Regions from separate parts of the Undibacterium sp. TJN25 genome, predicted to be linked through region 2. Evidence: predicted binding sites of a transcription regulator. Region 2 holds the regulator's gene; each other region holds the start of a gene.
What was found. Region 2 encodes sigma-54, which starts transcription at its own class of promoters, with help from an activator protein. Its sites were predicted from a motif close to TGGCANGNAANCTGCTTT; they were not measured.
Positions count from the first base shown of each region.

Region 1: ACO0LO_RS26960 (PEP-CTERM sorting domain-containing protein) is a predicted target of sigma-54. The motif match lies at 4,042-4,059, and genes of this name have one in related genera.
Region 3: ACO0LO_RS02700 (PEP-CTERM sorting domain-containing protein) is a predicted target of sigma-54. The motif match lies at 2,489-2,506, and genes of this name have one in related genera.

Region 1 is NZ_JBMPPM010000016.1:42,534-49,201, forward strand. Features, by position in the region: gene ACO0LO_RS26955 (diguanylate cyclase) at 1-3,870, shown strand, start outside; gene ACO0LO_RS26960 (PEP-CTERM sorting domain-containing protein) at 4,146-4,847, shown strand; gene ACO0LO_RS26965 (ArsR/SmtB family transcription factor) at 5,195-5,491, shown strand; gene ACO0LO_RS26970 (hypothetical protein) at 5,500-5,757, shown strand; gene ACO0LO_RS26975 (hypothetical protein) at 5,844-6,272, shown strand; gene ACO0LO_RS26980 (hypothetical protein) at 6,409-6,668, shown strand, end outside.
Region 2 is NZ_JBMPPM010000004.1:645,593-652,260, forward strand. Features, by position in the region: gene lptC (LPS export ABC transporter periplasmic protein LptC) at 1-437, shown strand, start outside; gene lptA (lipopolysaccharide transport periplasmic protein LptA) at 451-1,059, shown strand; gene lptB (LPS export ABC transporter ATP-binding protein) at 1,061-1,804, shown strand; gene ACO0LO_RS13020 (RNA polymerase factor sigma-54) at 1,820-3,310, shown strand; gene hpf (ribosome hibernation-promoting factor, HPF/YfiA family) at 3,479-3,829, shown strand; gene ACO0LO_RS13030 (enoyl-CoA hydratase/isomerase family protein) at 4,023-5,114, shown strand; gene ACO0LO_RS13035 (ABC transporter ATP-binding protein) at 5,206-5,934, opposite strand; gene ACO0LO_RS13040 (ABC transporter permease subunit) at 5,946-6,668, opposite strand, start outside.
Region 3 is NZ_JBMPPM010000001.1:598,374-605,041, forward strand. Features, by position in the region: gene ACO0LO_RS02685 (hypothetical protein) at 1-237, opposite strand, end outside; gene ACO0LO_RS02690 (C40 family peptidase) at 525-1,079, shown strand; gene ACO0LO_RS02695 (patatin-like phospholipase family protein) at 1,177-2,109, opposite strand; gene ACO0LO_RS02700 (PEP-CTERM sorting domain-containing protein) at 2,539-3,168, shown strand; gene ACO0LO_RS02705 (hypothetical protein) at 3,286-3,747, shown strand; gene ACO0LO_RS02710 (hypothetical protein) at 3,815-4,345, opposite strand; gene ACO0LO_RS02715 (VOC family protein) at 4,527-4,916, opposite strand; gene ACO0LO_RS02720 (methyl-accepting chemotaxis protein) at 5,281-6,668, shown strand, end outside.

The DNA of each region.
Region 1 (6,668 bases), on a different contig from region 2:
GCTGCCAATCTTGGCGTCATCATTGAACTGATACCTGAACTTGCACTGATCACCGGTGCGGCAGAGCCTGTGGCGCCATTGCCGCCTGTGGAATCGCAAAACCGGCTGAACCGTGCGTTCCAGCGCTTCGTCCAGGTGTTCTCATCCGCGTCTCATCCGCTGGTGATCTTCCTCGACGATTTGCAGTGGGCGGATGCGCCCACGCTGAAGATGATAGAGCTTTTCCTGCGCGAGCCGGATGAACGCTACATGCTGTTTATCGGTGCCTACCGCGACAACGAGGTGGACGGCGCCCATCCGCTGATGGCACTGCGCGACACTTTGCATGCAACAGGTGTGCGCATGACGACGCTGACGCTGGCTGCGCTGAGCGAGCCTCACGTGGCCCAGCTGAACGCCGACACCTTGCGCGCCTCCGTCGCAGAATGCGCACCGTTGACGCGGCTGTGCTACCAAAAAACCGGCGGCAATCCCTTTTTCGTTAACCAGTTCCTGCATGCGATCCACGATGCGGGCCACCTGCGCTACCACTTCGGGCAAAACAGCTGGCGCTGGGATATGCAGCCGCTGGAAAATGCCGACTACACCGACAACGTGGTTGACCTGATGCTGGAAAAAATCCGGCGCCTGCCGCAAGACACCCAGCGCATGCTGCAGCTGGCTGCGTCCGTCGGCAACCGCTTCACCCTGGAAACACTGGCCGTCGTCAGCGAAAAATCCCTGTACGCGGCGCAGCAAACACTATGGCCCGCGCTGAAGGCCGGCCTGATTCACCCGCTGGACCATGCCTATAAATACCTGGATGAGGACGAGCCCGCTGCACAGATAGGCTACCGTTTTTTGCATGACCGGGTGCAGCAGGCGGCCTATGCAGTTGCTGAAGAAAACCAGCGGCAGGAAAACCACCTGAAAACAGGCCGCCTGCTTTACCTCCATGCGACTCCGGAGATGCTGGAGGAGCAGCTGTTCGCCATCACCGACCAGCTCAATGCAGGGTGCGGCCTGATGACGGATGTGGATGAACGCCTGTTGCTGGCCGGCTTGAACCTGCGGGCGGGCGCGAAAGCGCGCAGCTCGGCGGCGTTCCAGGCGGCGCTGCGTCACATGCGTATAGGCGCAGCCTTGCTGCCGGACGCTGCATGGCTGCAGCATCCGGATTTGTCTCTGGACTTGCAGCTAGGCGTAGCAGAGACCGCCTATCTGTGTGGCGAATTCGATGCTGCGGAGGAGGTGTATCCTGTGGTGCTGGCACGTTACGATGCGCCTTTGCAGAAAATCCGCTGTCTCAGCGTGCAGGCTCACCAATACCAATTGCAAGGGAGGCTGCTGGATGCCATTGCCGTGCTGCGAGGGGGGCTGGCGCTATTGCAGATTGATATCCCGGACGACGATGCAGCATTGATGGCCAGCGTGAACGCTATCGCGGCCGACAATGAGAGCCTGCGTGCCGGCAAAAGCACGGAAGAACTGCTGGCGGCCGGCGACCTTCAGGACCCGCACTCGGTTGCTGCCATGCAAATGATGCAAAGCATCTGGGTTTCCGCCTATTACGCCGGCAAGCAGCCGCTGAGCCAGGTCATGCTGCTGTCGATGGCGCGGCTGTCTCTGTCGCAGGGAAATAGCGATTTTACGTCGGCAGCCTATGTGGGCTATGCATCCTTCAAGGCGACGCGCGCACAAAACGACAGGCCCGATTACAGCTTCGGCGCGATGGCGCTTGAACTGGCGAACCGCCGCACTGACCTGAAGACCCGCGCTTTGACCTGCCTAATGTTTGCCACGCTGATCAACCACTGGTCGCGCCCCCTGAGCATTTCCGGCACATTGTACGACGATGCCTTCGGCTATGCGCTGGACAGCGGCGACTTCGTCAATGTGGGTGTGGTTGCCGCTGTGCGCGCGACCGACAAGCTGATCCTGGGGCAATACTTGCCGGATTTGCTGCAGGCCACCGAGCGCGACGTGGTGCTGATGCGCGCCAACGGACAGGCCAACCTGGCCGACTGCACTGTCGCAGGTGCGGTGCAGCCTATCAAGGCATTGATGGGCCAGACCGTGCGCGAAGGCAGCTATGACGATGCGGCCTTCAGTGAAGAGCGTTTCATGGCTGACTATGCCGGCTCGCGCCTGTACCAGGCTTATTTTTTGCAGGGGAAAATTCGCAACGCGTATTTGTTCGATGGTGCTGATGCAGAAGTGCTGGCCGGCCAGCTGGACGTGGTGGCGCAGATGCTGCGCGGCCAGGCAAAAGTGCCGGAGGCCAGCTTTTACGCCGCGATGGTCTGGATACGCGCACTACGGCGAAATCCTCAGCGCGCGGATGCCGCTGCATTGCTTGAGCGTTTGCAGGCCTTGCAGGACAAGCTGGCTTCGTGGGCAGAATTTGGACCGCATAACTTCGCCGCCAGGCATCTTTTGCTGCAGGCTGAAGTCGCGCGCTACCACCAGGACGTGCCGCTTGCCATGCGCCGCTACCAGCAAGCCATCGATGCTGCGCGCGACACAGCTTATATCAACATCCAGGCGCTGGGCAGCGAGCTGTGCTCCGAATTCTGGCTGGAGCAGGGCCAGCACCGCGCCGCCGAAGTGTTTTTGCGCGATGCGCTGTCCCATTACCGCCAGTGGGGTGCGGAAGGCAAGGCGGCCCAACTGGCTGCGTTGCATGAAAACATCCTGGGGCCCTCAGCCTCTTCCCGGCACGCTGCGCCGCGCATACGGCCCGCAGGCCTGGGGCTGATCACGGAGAGCATCATCACGGCGACCACTGCCGCATCCGTCAACGCTGCGCTGGACCTGGCTTCCATCGTCAAGGCTTCGCTGGCCTTGTCGAATGAAGTCGGCCTGCGCAAGGTGCTGCAGCGGCTGATCGCCATCGTGCAGGAAAATTCCGGTGCACAGGTGGCGCGCCTGCTGTTGCTCAGCGGCGATGTCTGGCGGCTGGAAGCGGATATCGCCGGCGACAGCGTAACGGTACTGCAGTCGCGCATGGTGATCCTGGACGCCGGCAGCGACCCGCAGTTTCCATTGTCGATGCTGCGCTACGCCGCCCGCACCGGCGCGGAAGTGATTGAAGACCGCATTGCCAGTTCGCTGCGTTTTTCGGGAGACCCGTATGTGCTGGAGCATAAACCGGGATCGGTGATGTGCCTGCCTATCCGCCAGGCAGGGCTGGTCAGCGGCATGCTATACCTGGAAAACAACCTGGCGGAAGCATCCTTCACGGCAGAGCGCGTCGAGTTCCTGCGCATCCTGGGCGCGCAGGCGATGATTTCGATTTCGCACGCGCGGCTGTATGACAGCCTGGAGCAGCGAGTCGCAGAACGCACCGCCCAGCTGGAAGACGCCAACCGCAGGCTGGCCACGCTTTCTGCAACTGACGGCCTTACCGGGCTGGCCAACCGCCGCCATTTCGATGAAGTGCTGGGCAGCGAATGGGCGCGGGCCACGCGCACCCGGCAGCCGCTGGCCGTCATCATGATCGACGTGGACCACTTTAAAAAATATAACGACTACTACGGCCACCTGGCCGGCGATGAATGCTTGAAGACCGTCGCGCGCGTGCTGCAGGAAGGCACGCGGCGCGCCAGTGACCTGGCAGCGCGTTACGGCGGCGAAGAGTTTTCCATCGTTTTGCCGAACACCGACGCCGTCGTGGCCCAGCGGGTTGCCGACGCCATGCGGCGTTCCATCGAAGACCTGAACCTGCCGCATGAGCGTTCTGCGCTCGCCAGGCTCACCATCAGCGTAGGCGTTGCCATCGAGTCGCGCTGGGGCGGCGGAGATTCGGAAAGCCTGGTGCGCACTGCCGACGACGCGCTTTACCGCGCCAAGCGTGACGGGCGTAACTGCGTGGCCCTGACTCAAGGCTGACCTCAGGCTGATCAAAGGCCGATAACGCATTCAACCCTGCCCGGCACCATGACGTTGGGATGTCGGTAAACTTTACAATTGTTAATATTTTCTGCACGCCAATTATTCAGCGCGTCTTTGTTTTGTTTGTAGGTAATTGATTTAAAAGATAAATATCATTTATTTTGCCGCTGGTACACTATTTGCTGTAGGGAATGGTGTACGGGAGAGACATGCCAGCAAAGCCGGCGTGTTAATTATTAATGGCATTCGAATGCCTATACCTAAAATAGATCATGAAACTTTCAATCAAATACCTGTTTTCCCTTTGCCTGGCGCTGGCCTCGCTAAGCGCTTCCGCCACGCTGATTCCTTCTTACGACAAGTTTGGCGCCTTGCCGCAGGCTACATTTGGCGGCACCGGTATTTCGAACAGCAATGTCGCGATATCAACCTTGAACCCTACTGTTTCCGTTTTTGGTCACGAGATTGGGCTCGGCACAGTAACACTGGGGCTGACAGCTACTGGGCGCTATAACGACCCTGCCCTGACTAACGATGGCCATGGTACTTTCTTTTCTGCGGCAGGGGCTGATCAACATGACGCGTCGTCCGTTTTCCAGAAACTGGCGCTTTGGAATATTGATTTTTACATCGGTGGTGATGCTTTGGCGTTGGCGCAGTATAGCTATCGCCTGCTGGTGGACGTTGATCCTACCAGCGGTGAATCGTTTAAGACAATCGACATCGGTCTATTCACTGGTGCGCAAAACTCCATGAACATGGGCTTTGACTTGGACGAACTGCTCTATAACTATCACTTTAATCCGTTGACGGCGGGTCAATATAGCTTCCAGCTGCAAGCCGTTAATTCCAAGGGTATCGTTGCAGATTCTACTTCCATTGTTGTACGGGCAGTCCCAGAACCTGCATCACTGGCCCTGTTCGGCATTGCACTGATCGGCTTGTTTGCAGTGGCGCGTCGCCGCCAGGCCTGATTCACCTTCAGACACTTCTGCTGAAAACGGCCCGGAATGAAATTCCGGGCCGTTTTGCATTGAGGGGTCGTATTTCCCCATGACGTGAAGTGATCGCATGTGCTGCCGTACAGTGCTAGGCTGGACTAGGCGCGGCTTGTTCCTGACCGGCCGAGTCCGGCGCTACGTTATCCAGCCCGGTTTTTCTCTCGAATCCGCTTGCGCCCGCCCCCCAATCAATGGCGCCAGGTGTTGTTACTGTCCGAAGTTACCGTCCGAACTATTTGCAAAATAGGCTTGACCGCCTGTCACATGTCAGATATTGTTTACACGTGAAATCAAAAAACTTATTACTTGATGGGGATCAGATGCTGGCGATGCTGGCGGCGCTCGCCAATCCGCACAGGCTGCGCATCATGGCGGCACTGGAGACGGGCGGACGCAATTACGTCAGTCAACTGGCACGCGAGATCGGCATCAGCCGTCCTTTGCTGCACCTGCATCTTCAGAAGCTTGAAGGCGCGGGTCTCGTCATCAGCAAACTTGAGTTGTCGCACGACGGCAAGGCGCTCAACTATTTTGAAGTTTCCAACTTTGCCATCGAACTGACCCCGGCCGCGATTGCCGAGGCGGCGAAGTCCCTGACCAGCAACCCTGAAGCGTAGAGGCTCATATGTCCGAAAGTGTCTTTTTTGCAGCGTTCTTTTTCCCGGCCGCCGCAGTGGTGATTGTCTTTTTCATGAAGTATGTATCGGCCGTTCTGCAGGCCAGGGTACGCCTGGGCCAGGATGAAGCCTATCGAGAAATTGCGGCCAAGGCAGCGACCGCCCAGGCCGAGACGGCGGCGGCGATCGCCTCCCTGGGGGCGACGCTGGCTGATATCCAATCCCGGCTGAACGGGCTGGAGAAAATTCTGAAGGAAGTCGAATAGGAAGTGGAGCAGCCAGCCGCACAGTCGGCAGGTAGCTCGCTTCAAGCACTCATCAGGCAAGAAAAACCATAGAAGGAGCACAGGCCATGAATGAAGTTTCTCTGATTCGTCTCTACTTGTTGCGGGGCATGTACCTGCTCGTCGTCGTCGGGCTCGGCATTGTCGTCCTGCCGGGAGTGATCCACCACGACACCCCTTGGACGCCGTCGGGAGGCGTGGTGCAGTGCATGCTGGCCGCTTTTTGGTTTCTGTCGCTCCTAGGGCTGCGCTATCCGTTGCAGATGCTGCCCGTGCTGCTGTGGGAATTGCTGTGGAAGACAACCTGGCTGATCGTGGTTGCCGCTCCACTATGGTCGGCCGGTAAGCTGGACGATCCTTCCTTTGCGATGGTCTCAGACATTTTGTGGGTCGTCATTGTGCCGTTCGTTATCCCTTGGCACTATGTATTTTCACGCTATGTGCAACAACGTGGCGACCGGTGGATCAAATCTGCGTCAGGCGCCACCGCCACCTAGCCGGCAAGGTTCACGCCCATCGGCTGAACGATTAGCGTCATTCCAGCGCTGCCAAATCTGCTACTCCTTTGCGAGCGACTGAACAGTTTCTGTCGGCGTTCGCCATGCCCGATTACATTAAATGAAAGGTGTCACCATGAAAACCATCATCGCCGCGCTATTGATCGCAGCTGGCTTCGTTTCCGGCGCCTGCGCCGCACAAGACAGTTTGGGTTTGACAGCATCGATGTCAGAACGGGAGCGCGTCGACTATCTGCTCAAGCAAAATCAGATGCTGATGGAAGAAAATACAAGGCTAAGAAGCCAGAGCGATCAGCCGAAGACGAAAGAAGAGGCCTTCGCCATTTGCATGCAGGCGGCGAAGGGTGAAAAGAGCGCAATGGCCGCCGAATCCGT
Region 2 (6,668 bases):
TCACCGGCAAGCGCATGACGCACAATCCGCGCGATGACGACTATGAAGTGGAGCAGCCGCGCATCAACAGTTTTGACGACAACAAGACACCGGTGACCGTGGTTGCCGACCGCGCGCTGATTGAGCAGAAAAATACGCCTGTGCACCCGGCGAAGGATAGCGACGAAGTCCATTTGTACGGCAACGTCAATGTCAGCCGTCCGGACGGCCCTGCATCCAAATGGATGACGCTGGAGTCCGAGTATCTGTTGCTGCTGACCGACCTCAACATCATGAAAACCGATAACCCCGTGACTATCACCAGCGCCCGCGCCGTCATGCATGCCGTTGGCATGGAAGCCAACAGCACTACGCAGGAAGTGCGCCTGCTGAGCAAGGTGAAAGCCACATTCGATGCGCGCTCGGGCTCGGCGCCGCGTCAACAACCTACCCGATAGCCAGGTTTTATATATGAAAAATAATACCCATTTTAGTTCTGCGCGGCTGCCGAAGTCACTCTTTCTGGCGGCCTGTATTCTGCTCCCCGCCGCCGTGCTGGCCGAACAGGCAGACCGCTACAAAAAGATCGACCTAGAAGCCGAATCCTCTGTCCTCGACGACAAGACCAAGATCAAGACCATGACCGGCAACGTGGAGATCACGCGCGGCACGCTGCTGATCAAGACCGACAAGGCCGTCGCGACCGAAGGTGCTGAGGGATTCCAGTTCATCGTCATGACCAGGGGTCCCGGCGGCCAGGCGTTTTTCAGACAGAAGCGGGATGGCGGCCCCAACCTGTGGGTGGAGGGCGTTGCCGACCGCATGGAATACGACGAAAAAACCGAGGTCGTCAAATTCTTCAATAAGGCGCACGTGAAATACCTGGAAGGCAAAAAAGTCACGCAGGAGCAGGAAGGCGAGTTCATGTCGTATGACAGCAAGACCGAGAACTTTGTCGGCGCCAACAATGCGTCGGGCACCAGCGTGTCTGGCGGTGGCAGGATCAAGATCACCATACAGCCCAAGCTGGAAGAACCCAAGCCGGATTCACCGACCACGCAGAACACACAGAAAAAATAATATGACGAGCACCCTTATTATCAGCGGCCTGCAAAAGAAATACGGCGCGCGGCAAGTCGTGCGCGACGTTTCGCTGGAGGTCAAGAGCGGTGAAGTGGTCGGCTTGCTGGGCCCGAACGGCGCCGGCAAGACCACGTCCTTTTACATGATCGTAGGCCTGGTGCCGTCCGACGCGGGCAAGATAGACGTCAACGGCACCGACATTTCTCACCTGCCCATCCACAAGCGCGCATCGCTGGGCCTGTCCTACCTGCCGCAGGAGGCGTCGGTATTTCGCAAGCTGTCGGTGGAAGACAATATCCGCGCCGTGCTGGAATTGCAAAGAGATGAGAACGGCAAGCTGTTGGAAAAGGCCAAAATCGAGGAAAGGCTGGATACCTTGCTGGCCGAACTGCAGATAGAAAAAATCCGCGAAAACCAGGCGCTGTCCCTGTCCGGCGGCGAGCGCCGCCGTGTGGAAATCGCCAGGGCGCTGGCAACCAGCCCGCGCTTCGTGCTGCTGGACGAACCATTCGCCGGCGTGGATCCGATTGCCGTGATCGAGATCCAGCGCATTGTCCGCTTCCTCAAGGAACGCGGCATCGGCGTGCTGATCACCGACCACAATGTGCGCGAAACCCTGGGTATCTGCGACCACGCCTACATTATCAACCAGGGCGCGGTGCTGGCCAGCGGCAGGCCGGATGAGATCGTCGCCAATGAATCCGTACGCAAGGTTTACCTGGGAGAGCACTTCCGGATGTAACGGATACCGCCCCCTATGAAACAAAGCCTACAACTCCGCACCTCGCAGCATCTGGCATTAACGCCGCAACTGCAGCAATCGATACGTTTGCTGCAGCTATCAACGCTGGAATTGCATCAGGAGCTGGAAAACCTGCTGACCGATAATCCTTTGCTGGAGCGGGTGGACGATCCTTTGGACAATGCCGTCAGGTTATTGGCGGACGGCGCCATCAGCGCCACCAGCAGCGGTTCGGACAACGACAGCAGCCCTGTCAACAATGGCGGCGACGAGCCGGTTGCGCCAGTCGACAGTGGCGAAAGCGGTGAAAGCCCAAATGCGACGGATACGACCAGCGCCAATGAAGAGGACTGGAGTTTTGACGACATGCCGCAAGGCTCCAAAGGTCCGGAAGAGGATGAAGGGCGCCCACAGCTGGAATGTGCGCAGACCTCGCTCAGGGAGCACCTGCTGGAACAGATGCGCGTCACCGTCAAGGAAATACGCGACCGTGCACTGATAGAGCTGATCATCGATGCGCTGGACGGCAACGGCTACCTGACGGAATCGCTGGACGATATCCATGGCGCGTTGCCCCTGGAACTGTGCGTGGAGCCGGAGGAGCTGAATTTTGCGCTGAACATGCTGCAGAGTTTCGAGCCGGCCGGCGTAGGCGCGCGCAGCCTTTCCGAATGCCTGGCGCTGCAAATCAGGCGGCTGCCGAAAATCCCTTTCGTCACACGCCGGCTGGCACTGGAAATTGTTGAAAAACATTTAACCCTTTTTGCACAGCGCGATTTCAACAAGCTGAAAAAAGTGCTTACTTGCGACGATGAGGACTTGCGTGAATCTCAGGTTGTCATCAAGCAATGCAAGCCACATCCCGGCGCCGAATTTACTGCCGATGCATCGGACTACGTGGTGCCGGATGTTATTGTCAGGAAATCAAAAAACGGCTGGCAGGTGTTGCTGAACCAGGATGTGATGCCGCGCCTGCGCGTCAACAGCATGTACGCGAACATCATGAAACAGAACCGCGGCGATGGCACACTGAGCTCCCAGCTGCAGGAAGCCCGCTGGCTGATCAAGAATATGCGGCAGCGCTTCGATACGATACTGCGCGTTGCGCAGGCGATAGTTGAAAGGCAACGCAATTTTTTCACGCATGGTGCTGTTGCGATGAGACCACTTGTTTTGCGCGAAATTGCTGATACACTGGGTTTACACGAGAGTACTATTTCCCGTGTCACAACCCAAAAATACATGCTGACCCCGCATGGAATGTTTGAGTTGAAGTACTTTTTCGGTAGCCACGTTGCGACGGAAACCGGGGGTGAAGCGTCATCCACCGCAATACGGGCACTCATCAAGCAATTGATAGGAGCAGAAGACCAGAAGAACCCACTCTCTGACAGCAAGATCGCAGACATGCTGGGTGAACAAGGCATGGTCATCGCGCGACGCACCGTCGCAAAATACCGGGAAGCCTTGAAAATCCCTCCAGTAAGCCTGCGCAAATCCTTATAAAAATCCTGGAATTCCCAGCGGCATTTATTGCAGTAATGCATGCTGATTTTTCAGATTTCTGTAACAAGTCCTTGTAATTGCGTCTTGCATTGCTATATATAATTTAGCTCGATCTTCAGGGCTAGCACCATGCTATATAGCAAGTAACATCTACCATAGGAGCGCCGTATGAATCTCACAATCAGTGGACATCACCTCGAAGTTACTCCAGCAATCCGTGAACATGTGCAAAACAAGCTAGAGAGGATAAGGCGGCACTTCGATCAAGTCATTGATATTGCAGTCATCCTGACCGTTGACAAGCTCCGGGAAAAAGAAAAACGCCATAAAGCCGATATCAATCTTCACATCAGCGGCAAAGACATCCACGTCGAAAGCCTCGCACAAGACCTGTATGCAGCGATAGACACGCTGATCGACAAACTCGACAGGCAAGTCATCAAACACAAAGACAAAATCCAAGGCCACAAAAACGACGCGATCAAGCATATCCCTGATCCTGCCTCCGCTTCCGCCTGACCGGCGCCTGGTACTGGAATAACGAAGGATGCCAACCGGCATCCTTTTTTATTGGGTTCGCCGCACTTGTGACCCGGCCGCAAGCGAACCGGAAACCCCGAAAAATATTTCTTTTACCAAAGAATCGCGGGCTGCCCGGATAAATCGCGCATACGCGCTAAAATAGGCTTTTCATCTCACTACGATCTTTTCCATGAGCGAATACGTCCAGACCTTCGTCCAGAACCAGATAGGCTTTATCACGCTGGACAGACCCAAGGCATTGAATTCCCTTTCCCTGGACATGGTCCGGGAGCTGACACAGATATTGCTGCAATGGCGCGAAGCGGATAATGTCGGCGCCGTCTTTATTTCTAGTTCCAGTGAAAAGGCTTTTTGCGCCGGCGGCGACATCCGCTTCTTTTACGATGCGGGCACGTCCACGCCGAGGGGCGACAGCGCCTTACTGGAAGACTTCTTCACCGAAGAATATGCGCTGAACCATCTGATCCATTTTTATCCCAAGCCGTATATTGCGCTGCTGAACGGCGTGGTCATGGGCGGCGGCATGGGCATTGCGCAGGCGGGCCCTTCATGCCGTATGCGCATAGTCACCGAGCGTACCAAGATGGCCATGCCGGAGGTCAATATCGGCCTGTTCCCGGACGTGGGCGGCGGTTATTTCCTGTCGCGTGCTCCGGGGCAATTGGGGACCTACCTGGGCCTGACCGGAGAAATCTTCAAGGCGGCCGATGCGATTTACGCCGAACTGGCGGATGTCTATGTGCCTACCAGTGCGATACCTGCGCTGATGCATCTGCTGACTTCGACGCAGCAGGCCGATATCCGCGCGGCGATCCGCGAATTTGCTGCGCCGTTTGCAGAGGAAATCAAGCTGGAAGAAAGCTCGCTGGCAACGCACCGCAGCCTGATAGACCAGTATTTTTCCGCCGGCGATGTGGCAACGATCATTGCAACGCTGTCGGAAGACGGCAGCGAATTCGCGCGGCAGACCCTCGCCGTCATGCAGAAGCGCTCTCCGCTACTGGTATGCGTGACGCTGGAGCAGATACGGCGCGGCGCCGGCATGACCGTTGCTGCCTGCCTGCGCATGGAACGCGATATGGTGCGCCATTGCTTCAAGCACGGCGAAGTACTGGAAGGCGTGCGTGCACTGGTGGTAGACAAGGACAACACACCGAAGTGGTCGCCGCCTAGCCTGGGCGAAGTAACGCCGGAAATGATACTGCCCTTCTTCGTATCGGCATGGCCCGACCATGCGCATCCATTGCGTCATTTGGACTGACGCAGCCAAGACGCAGAGTGCAGTAATAAAAAAAAGATGGGGCCCGCAGGCCCCATCTTTTTTAGTCACATCCGCTGCGAGTGATATTGCTTTAATGCTGCTGGCCGCCGCCCAGATAGGCAGCCTTGACCGCAGGATCGTTCTTCAGCTTTTCGGCGGGGCCATGCACCGATATCCTGCCGTTTTCCAGCACATAGCCGTAGTCCGCCACGTTCAATGCAGCGGCAGCAAATTGCTCCACCAGCAGCATCGTCGTGCCTTCCTGTTTCAGGCGCGAGATGATGCGGAATACTTCATCCACCAGGATAGGCGCAAGGCCCATGGAGGGCTCGTCCAGCAGCACCACCTCGGGGTTCAGCATTACCGCCCTGGCCATGGCAAGCATCTGCTGCTCGCCACCGGACAAGGTGCCGGCCAGCTGGTGCTGGCGTTCTTTCAGGCGTGGAAACAGTTCCAGTGCCTTTTCCAGGTCGACCTTGATATCGCCGCGCGGGCGGGAACCGGTGAAGCGGGGAAATGCGCCCAGCAGCAAGTTGTCCGTCACACTCATCGTGGCGAACACGCGCCGTCCTTCAGGAGAATGCGCGAGACCTGCGCGCGCAATCTTGTGCGAATCCAGGCCGGTAACATCCTTGCCATCCAGCGTGACCTTGCCCTCCTTGGGCTTGAGCATGCCGGAGATGGCGCGCATTGTCGTAGTCTTGCCGGCGCCGTTGGAACCGATCAGTGTAACGACCTTGCCCTTCGGGACTTCCAGTGAAATACCGTGCAGCACTTCGACCTTGCCGTACGCCGCGTGTAAATTTGAAATGCTTAACATATCATCCTCGCTTAAGCTGGAACAGGTGCATGCGCGGACTCATCGGCGGCGCTGCCGCCGAGATACGCTTCAATGACCTTGGGATCAGCCTGTACTTCAGCCGGCTTGCCTTCGGAGATTTTCTGGCCAAAATCCAGCACGGTGACGGTATCCGAAATAGACATGACAACGTCCATGTGGTGTTCGATCAGGATGATGGTGATGCCATGCTCGCGGATCTTGCGAATGATCGCCACCAGTTCCTTGATGTCAGGTGCGGTCAGGCCCGCGGCCGGCTCATCCAGCAGCAGCAGTTGCGGGTTCAGCCCGAGTGCGCGGCCAATCTCCAGTACGCGCTGCTTGCCGTAAGGCAGATTGCGCGCCTCCTCATCCGCCAGGTCCGCCAGCCCGGCAAACTGCAGGATGCTGGCAGCACGCTCGCGCGCGGCCTTCTCCTCACGGCGGTAGCGCGGTGTGCCTATCATCACATCGAAGACATTACTGCGGAAGGTATGGTGCAAACCGACCAGCACGTTTTCGGTCGCCGTCATCTCGCCGAACAGCTGCACGTTCTGGAAAGTACGCGCGACGCCGCCCAGTGCGATTGCGGAAGGCGTATTGCCGGAAATCTGCACACCGTTGAATTCGACCGCACCGGCTGTGGGCTTATAGATACCGGTGAGCACGTTCATCATCGTGCTTTTGCCGGAACCGTTGGGCCCGATCAGTCCGTGCACCGTGCCTTTGGCAATACG
Region 3 (6,668 bases), on a different contig from region 2:
ACGCGCCACCGGCTCCGGGGACACACTGGTATCGCGCATTGCCTCGCCCAGCCGCAATACCAGCTTGTCGTAGCCGAACAAATATAGCGAATAGCCGATGACATCAGGCCTGGTATAAAAAGAGCCCACGCCCACCGCAATGGAGCGCAGCGCATCGTCATAACGTCCGGCATCAATCAATTCGGCAGTCTGGTCTTGCAGCGCCGTGGCTTCGATGCATGGAGATAAATCATCCATTCACTATTTCCCTGATTTCATCACAGCCCGCAGCATATCATTCCCGGCCACCGTTGCAACTCTTGCACATCGCAAAGCGGTATTTTCAAAAGCGCGGCCTCACCGGATAAAGATAACGATATGGCAGATCCATTTTTATTAAAAATCTGCCATCAAATCAGGCCGCCGTTTTTTCATAGGAGAAAATATAAAATCGTTAATGAAACGAACAATTTTTTACAAGCAAGGTTTTGACATTCATTTTAAGTTCATTTACAGTGGTCCAGTTTTTCCAACCAGGTGCAAAGATGCTAACACCCGTTTCCAGACATCATCGGAAAGCCAGGCTTATTGTTCTGGCTGCGCTATTGCAGATTGGTTTTTGCAACCCAAGTTGGAGCGCCGACAATCCCTTTCCCGAATCTTCCACCGCCTACACCAAACTCCAGGAACTGAAAGAACGCGCATCCGAACTGAGCTCGAAAGCCATGGGCCTGCTGGGCATCAACTACAAGCGCGGCGGTAATACACCTGAGAATGGCCTCGATTGCAGCGGTTTCGTGCGTTATGTATTCAAGGATGTCATTGCGGCGGAATTGCCGAGGACTTCGGCCGAGATCAGCAAGGTCGGCGAGAAGATAGAACAGAAAGACCTGCAGCCCGGCGACCTGGTTTTTTACAATACGCTGAAGCGCGGCTTTTCGCATGTCGGCATTTATCTCGGCGACAATAAATTCATCCACTCCCCTTCCGCCGGCGGCCAGGTGCGCATAGAGAGCATGGATATCGCTTACTGGAAGAAACGCTTCAACGGCGCCCGCCGGATCGAAGACGACGGCAAGAACGACACGGATAAAAAGTAAAAAGCAGGCGTCAGGCAGGAATTGGCTTCCTCACACTACCGTTTTCAGCTGTAGGCAATACTCCACCTCATTCCCGCCGGCCTGCGCCGGCAACGCTTCAATGCTCCTGCATCGCCTTGATCTTTTGCCGTAGTTCGGGCAAGGCCGCTGTCATCGCTTTTTCTCCTGCCAGTATTGCCAGGTTACGCCCGGCAAAATCACTGCCTTTCATACCTGCAAGTTCAGGCTTGATGACAATGTCGGCATTTTTCAGTTCGAAATTGTTCATCGTCTGGCCCATGATGGTAAAAGTCTGCATCAGCACATCCATGGAACTGCCGGCAGTCTGCCCTTCCGGCTGGGACGAGATATTAACGGCGATCACAAAATCCGCCCCCATCTCGCGCGCAAAACGCACCGGCACCGGCGATACCAGGCCGCCATCCACATACTGCCTGTCGCCTATTTTTACCGGCTGGAATACACCCGGCACCGCGGATGAAGCGCGCACCGCAATGCCAGTGTTTCCGCGCCGGAACAGGATGGGCTGGCCGCTGTTCAGATCCGTCGCCACTGCGCCGAAAGGTTTCTTTAATTTCTCTATCGGCGCATTTGCCACCATCTTGTTCACGTAATTCTGCAGACCATCGCCCTTCAGCACGCCGCTGGATTTGGAAAACAGCGGCACGGACCAATCCGAGATTGTTGCCTCATCCATGTCCAGTGCCATCTTCTGCAGCACGAAGCCGTTATTGCCGGCCGCATAGAGCGCGCCAACCAGGCTGCCGGCACTGGTGCCGACGACGATATCGGGTACGATGCCCTGCGCTTCCAGCACCTTGATCACGCCGATATGCGCAAACCCGCGCGCCGCACCGCCACCCAGCGCCAGACCTATCCTGACATTGCGCACCTGCTTGACAACGGGCACAGGCAGCGGCGCAGCGGCCACTTGCACCGGCGGTGTTTCCACGCTTTTGCAGCCGGCCAGCAGCAGGCTGCAGGCAAACAGATATTTAATGGAATGAAATGCTTTTCCAACGGGTGACATGAATAGACGCCTTGATTGACTGATAATCTGCAGTATTTATTGAGCACACCGCACGCGTGCAAATTCGCCAAAGTACACGCTTGAACACATTCTGTATGGAGACAGGGCAATAGTGAAATTGCGAGCAACCAGAACTGCTCCGCTGGACGACTTGCCAACAATCCGCAACGACGAAATTCGTTGCTGCAACGCCAGATTATATCCTGTTTTAACAGCATGAAACCTCACGGGATCGGGTGTCGCTCACGCTGCAAAATAGACATAATTTCAGAGTAAAAAATCCTACTTGCAACAAAAAATGTCGAGCAAATTTACACGCCCATAAAAGAATGCTGCGACGCGATTGTAAGCCCTTGATTTGGCAGAGATTCGCAAATGCTGGCACGATAAGTGCTGCTTTTTTGTAGGCGTTTACCGGGAGAATACAATATGAAACACCTTGCCTGCCTATTACTTACAAGCCTAGCCATATTGACGAACCCGTCTTATGCCTCTGTTGTCTTATATCAGGACTCAGGCCAGTTCCAGGCAGCGGCTCCCGCCGGAACTACGGAAACATTTGAGGGTTATGCAGCGCCTGCCAGTTTTGTCAATGTATCAGATACTACCTTAGGCAATCTTAGCTTTGGCGCCAGTACCTTTATCGTTGATCCGGATTTTGACGGCGGCGGTTACAACTGGAACACGGGGGCGGTACTGAATTTTGCCAACTCCCCCACCGTTGATACCACTCTCTCTTTTGCCCCTACTACGGCATTCAGCGCCCTTTTTGGCACGGTGGGACCAACCGACGATGATTTTGGGCAAGATATCATCGTTACCGTTAACGATCAGTCTTTCCTCCTAGGCACGGGCTCATTTGCTAACTGGACTTTCTACGGTTTTATTTCCGATACTCCATTTTCAAGTGTTTCTTTCTCCACCGCACAAGGCTTTCCCATATTGGATAATGTCTTCGTAGGCAATAGTACCGCGACCGTTCCCGAGCCGACATCACTGGCCATGCTTGCCCTAGGTATCTTGTGTATTGCCACCGTACGCAGACGGCAGGAAAAATGAGATTAGGTCCGGCCAACAAATAAAGCCCGTCACATGAACTGAACCCCATAAATGGGAAGCAAGCCTTTGTGTATTACCCCGGCGCACCATATACTGGGATTTCACTCAGGGGACAATGTGAGAACAGAGCAAGACAAGGGCGTAGTCGAGCTGACGGTGTTCCGCGATTTTGCGCAAAGGGCCGGTCTGCCCGTCGTCGGCGCCAGCATAGAAAAACGCAGCGGCGACTCCGAGCCGGACATCCTGTGCATCCTCGACGGCGAAGGCAAGGTGGCGTTTGAGCTGGTGGAAATATGCGACCCCATGCTGGCCGCCAATATCGCCCATACCCTTGCAGGCGGCGATTCCGCAGAACCTGCCGCCTCCGACCCTTCCATCAGGATAGTCCGCAAAAAACTCAGCAAAAAATACCGCACTGATTACCCCGTGGAACTGGTTTGCTATACCAATGGCCGCACCAAGACCGCAGACCACGACATCTTAGCCGCGATCCAGCCGTGGTTCAGCGCAATCCAGGGGCCCTTCCGCCGCGCCTGGCTCTCCGGCAAAAAAGAAGTCTACGAAGTATGGCGCCTGTAAACGCCCCCCACCAAATTAGTCGGCCATCACCGCATTATCTAACTGTCCGAAACGCGTGCGCTTAACACTAGCCTGAGCTGTACTCTTTTTTTTTCGGCGGTTCCAGTTGCAGTATCTTGCTGAAAATTCGCTCCAGCTTTTCGATGAAGCTCGGCTCAAACTCTGGCAGTTTGAAAGGCGGTAGCGCAGACGGCCGCACCAGATGGCGCTTTACCAGCCGGGGATCCTGCTCTCCCGGTTCTGCCCGCCCCATCTCGCAGGAAATCTGCGTTGAATAATTGCCCCTCACTGCAATCGCTATCCTGTACTGGTTGGGATAACCATACACCGGATCCGGCTCGCCGGATGTAAATACCAGCGCGGTTTCCACCATGGTAGTAGGGCTCAGCTTGCGTTCTATAACGGGCTGGTAGCCCGCGTTGACCAATCCTTCCATTGACGGTTCAAACAACTTCTCCAGTCTGTCCAGCACGGGTTCAAATTTTTCCACAAAGGCCTGGCTGGCTGCTTCGGCGGCTTTTGCAGCAGACTGGCGTTCCGTAATTTTTTGCTTTTGTTGTTCTTCGTATTTGGCTTTAGCCTTGTCGAATGGGTTCATCACGATCCAATAGGCATGTAAAAAGAAATCGACTATACCAAATAAATCGCGCTGAAAAATCGCGGTAACAAATTGTTGCGGATATCAGAAAATGAAACAAATATTCTGCCGGGCAACAGTCTCCTCCAAAGAAAAACTGAAGGCACTCATGTATGTGAGCATCAGCATAAAGCCTGTAGATTTAGGCATTCGGCTGAACCAGACTGATCAGGTTACCGCAGGTATCCTCGAACAGTACTACAGTCACCGGCCCCATGCTCACAGGCTCACCGCGAAAGACGACGCCCACATTCTTGAGCCGCTGATATTCCGCGTGGATATCTTTGGAGATAAAGGCCGTTGCGGGAATTCCAGCCTCGAACAGCGCCTTCTGATAGTCAAGCGCAGGCGGGAATCCCATCGGTTCAAGCACCAGCTCAACCTCGTCAACGCCCTCGGGCGAGCTTACTGTCAGCCAGCGGTATGGACCCATAGGGATGTCAGCCATTTTTCGGAAACCGAGGACCATCGTATAAAATTGCAGCGCCTGCTCTTGGTCCGCAACCGTTACGCTAGAAAATTTGATCTGCATTGACGCCTCCGCATTTGTTTAGTGAATTGAAATATATTGGAAAATTCAGCCCGATTAAATCCCTGCTGCCTCAATTTATTGCGGGAGGTCTTGGTGGACAAAGCGCATGCATAAGTCTGGCTGCTTAAAAAGTGCTTTAATTTTACGTATTAATTTGCAATTCCAACATGGCATTTGCCGTATGTGCAACCGCTACGCCACAGGAATGTAGAGAAAAGTTAATTTCCCCAAAAGAGTAATTGCCATCGGGAAATTTGCGCGTATCCTTGCAAGAATGCGCTAAAAATGCCCTCCATTCGAGTTTGCGGCAAAGACCTAGTCCCAGGCACATCCAGATTTCGCAATTCAAGACCCAGGAAAAAAAATGAATCTCAACAATATCAAGATCGGCCCGCGCCTGGGCCTGGCTTTCGGGGCAATCCTTGTGCTGTTGCTGGCGGTTGCTTACACCGGCTGGCATTCACTGGCGGACGCAAAGAGAAATATCGACGCCATTACGAAAGAAAATAATACCAAGATCGCGCTTGCCAATAATCTGCGCGGCGATCTCAACCTGGTTGCCAGGTCCGTGCGTAATTACATCATCTACCAGGACCCTGCCGTGCGCCAGAAGATGCTGGGGCGGATTACCGGGGCAAATAAAGACTACGACGAATCATTTGACAAGATCGGCGCTCTCGTCCACACGGACAAAGCCAGGCAAATTTTTACAGAGCTTAAACAAGACCGTGAAAAGGTGCGTCCCCTGTTCGACAACCTGATCAAGCTTATCGACTCCGGCAAGGCCGAAGAAGCGCCGGAATACCTGCGCCAGTCCGTGCAGCCGGTTCAGGACAAGTGGTTTGAAACCATACAAGGCATGATTACTCTGCAGGAGGAACAAAACCAGGCAGCCGTGGATGACGTCAACCAGGGATACCAATTCGCTGTCAAATTCCTGGCCACATGCACCTTGATAGCCCTTGCGGCCGGCGGCCTGCTTGCATGGCTGGCAACCCGCTCCATTACGCGCCCCATAGGCCGTGCGGTGAAGATCGCACAAACGGTTGCATCCGGCGACCTGACCAGCAAGATAGAAATAGATTCGACCGACGAGACTGGCCAGTTATTGCAGGCTTTAAAGGAAATGAACGCCAGCCTGGTCAATATCGTCAGCCAGGTCCGCGCCGGCACCGACACGATAGCAATCGCTTCGGAAGAAATCGCCGCCGGCAATCTCGACCTGTCTTCACGTACGGAAGAACAAGCGAGCTCGCTGGAAGAAACCGCGTCATCGATGGAAGAACTGACCAGCACCGTCAAACACAACGCAGACAATGCGCGCCAGGCCAACCAGCTGGCATCCAATGCGTCAGACATCGCCTCCAAAGGCGGCTCGGTAGTCGGCGAAGTGGTCAACACCATGGGCTCCATCAACGAATCGTCCAAAAAAATCGTCGACATCATCAGCGTCATTGACGGCATCGCCTTCCAGACCAATATCCTGGCGTTGAACGCGGCAGTGGAAGCAGCCCGCGCCGGCGAACAGGGCCGCGGCTTTGCTGTCGTGGCCAGCGAGGTGCGCAACTTGGCGCAGCGTTCCGCTTCTGCAGCGAAAGAGATCAAGCTGCTGATCAACGATTCCGTCGAAAAAGTAGATGCCGGCTCCAGGCTGGTAGACCAGGCGGGCGCCACGATGAATGAAGTCGTGAACAGCGTCAAGCGTGTCAGTGACATCATCACCGAGATTACCGCCGCCGGCCAGGAGCAGAC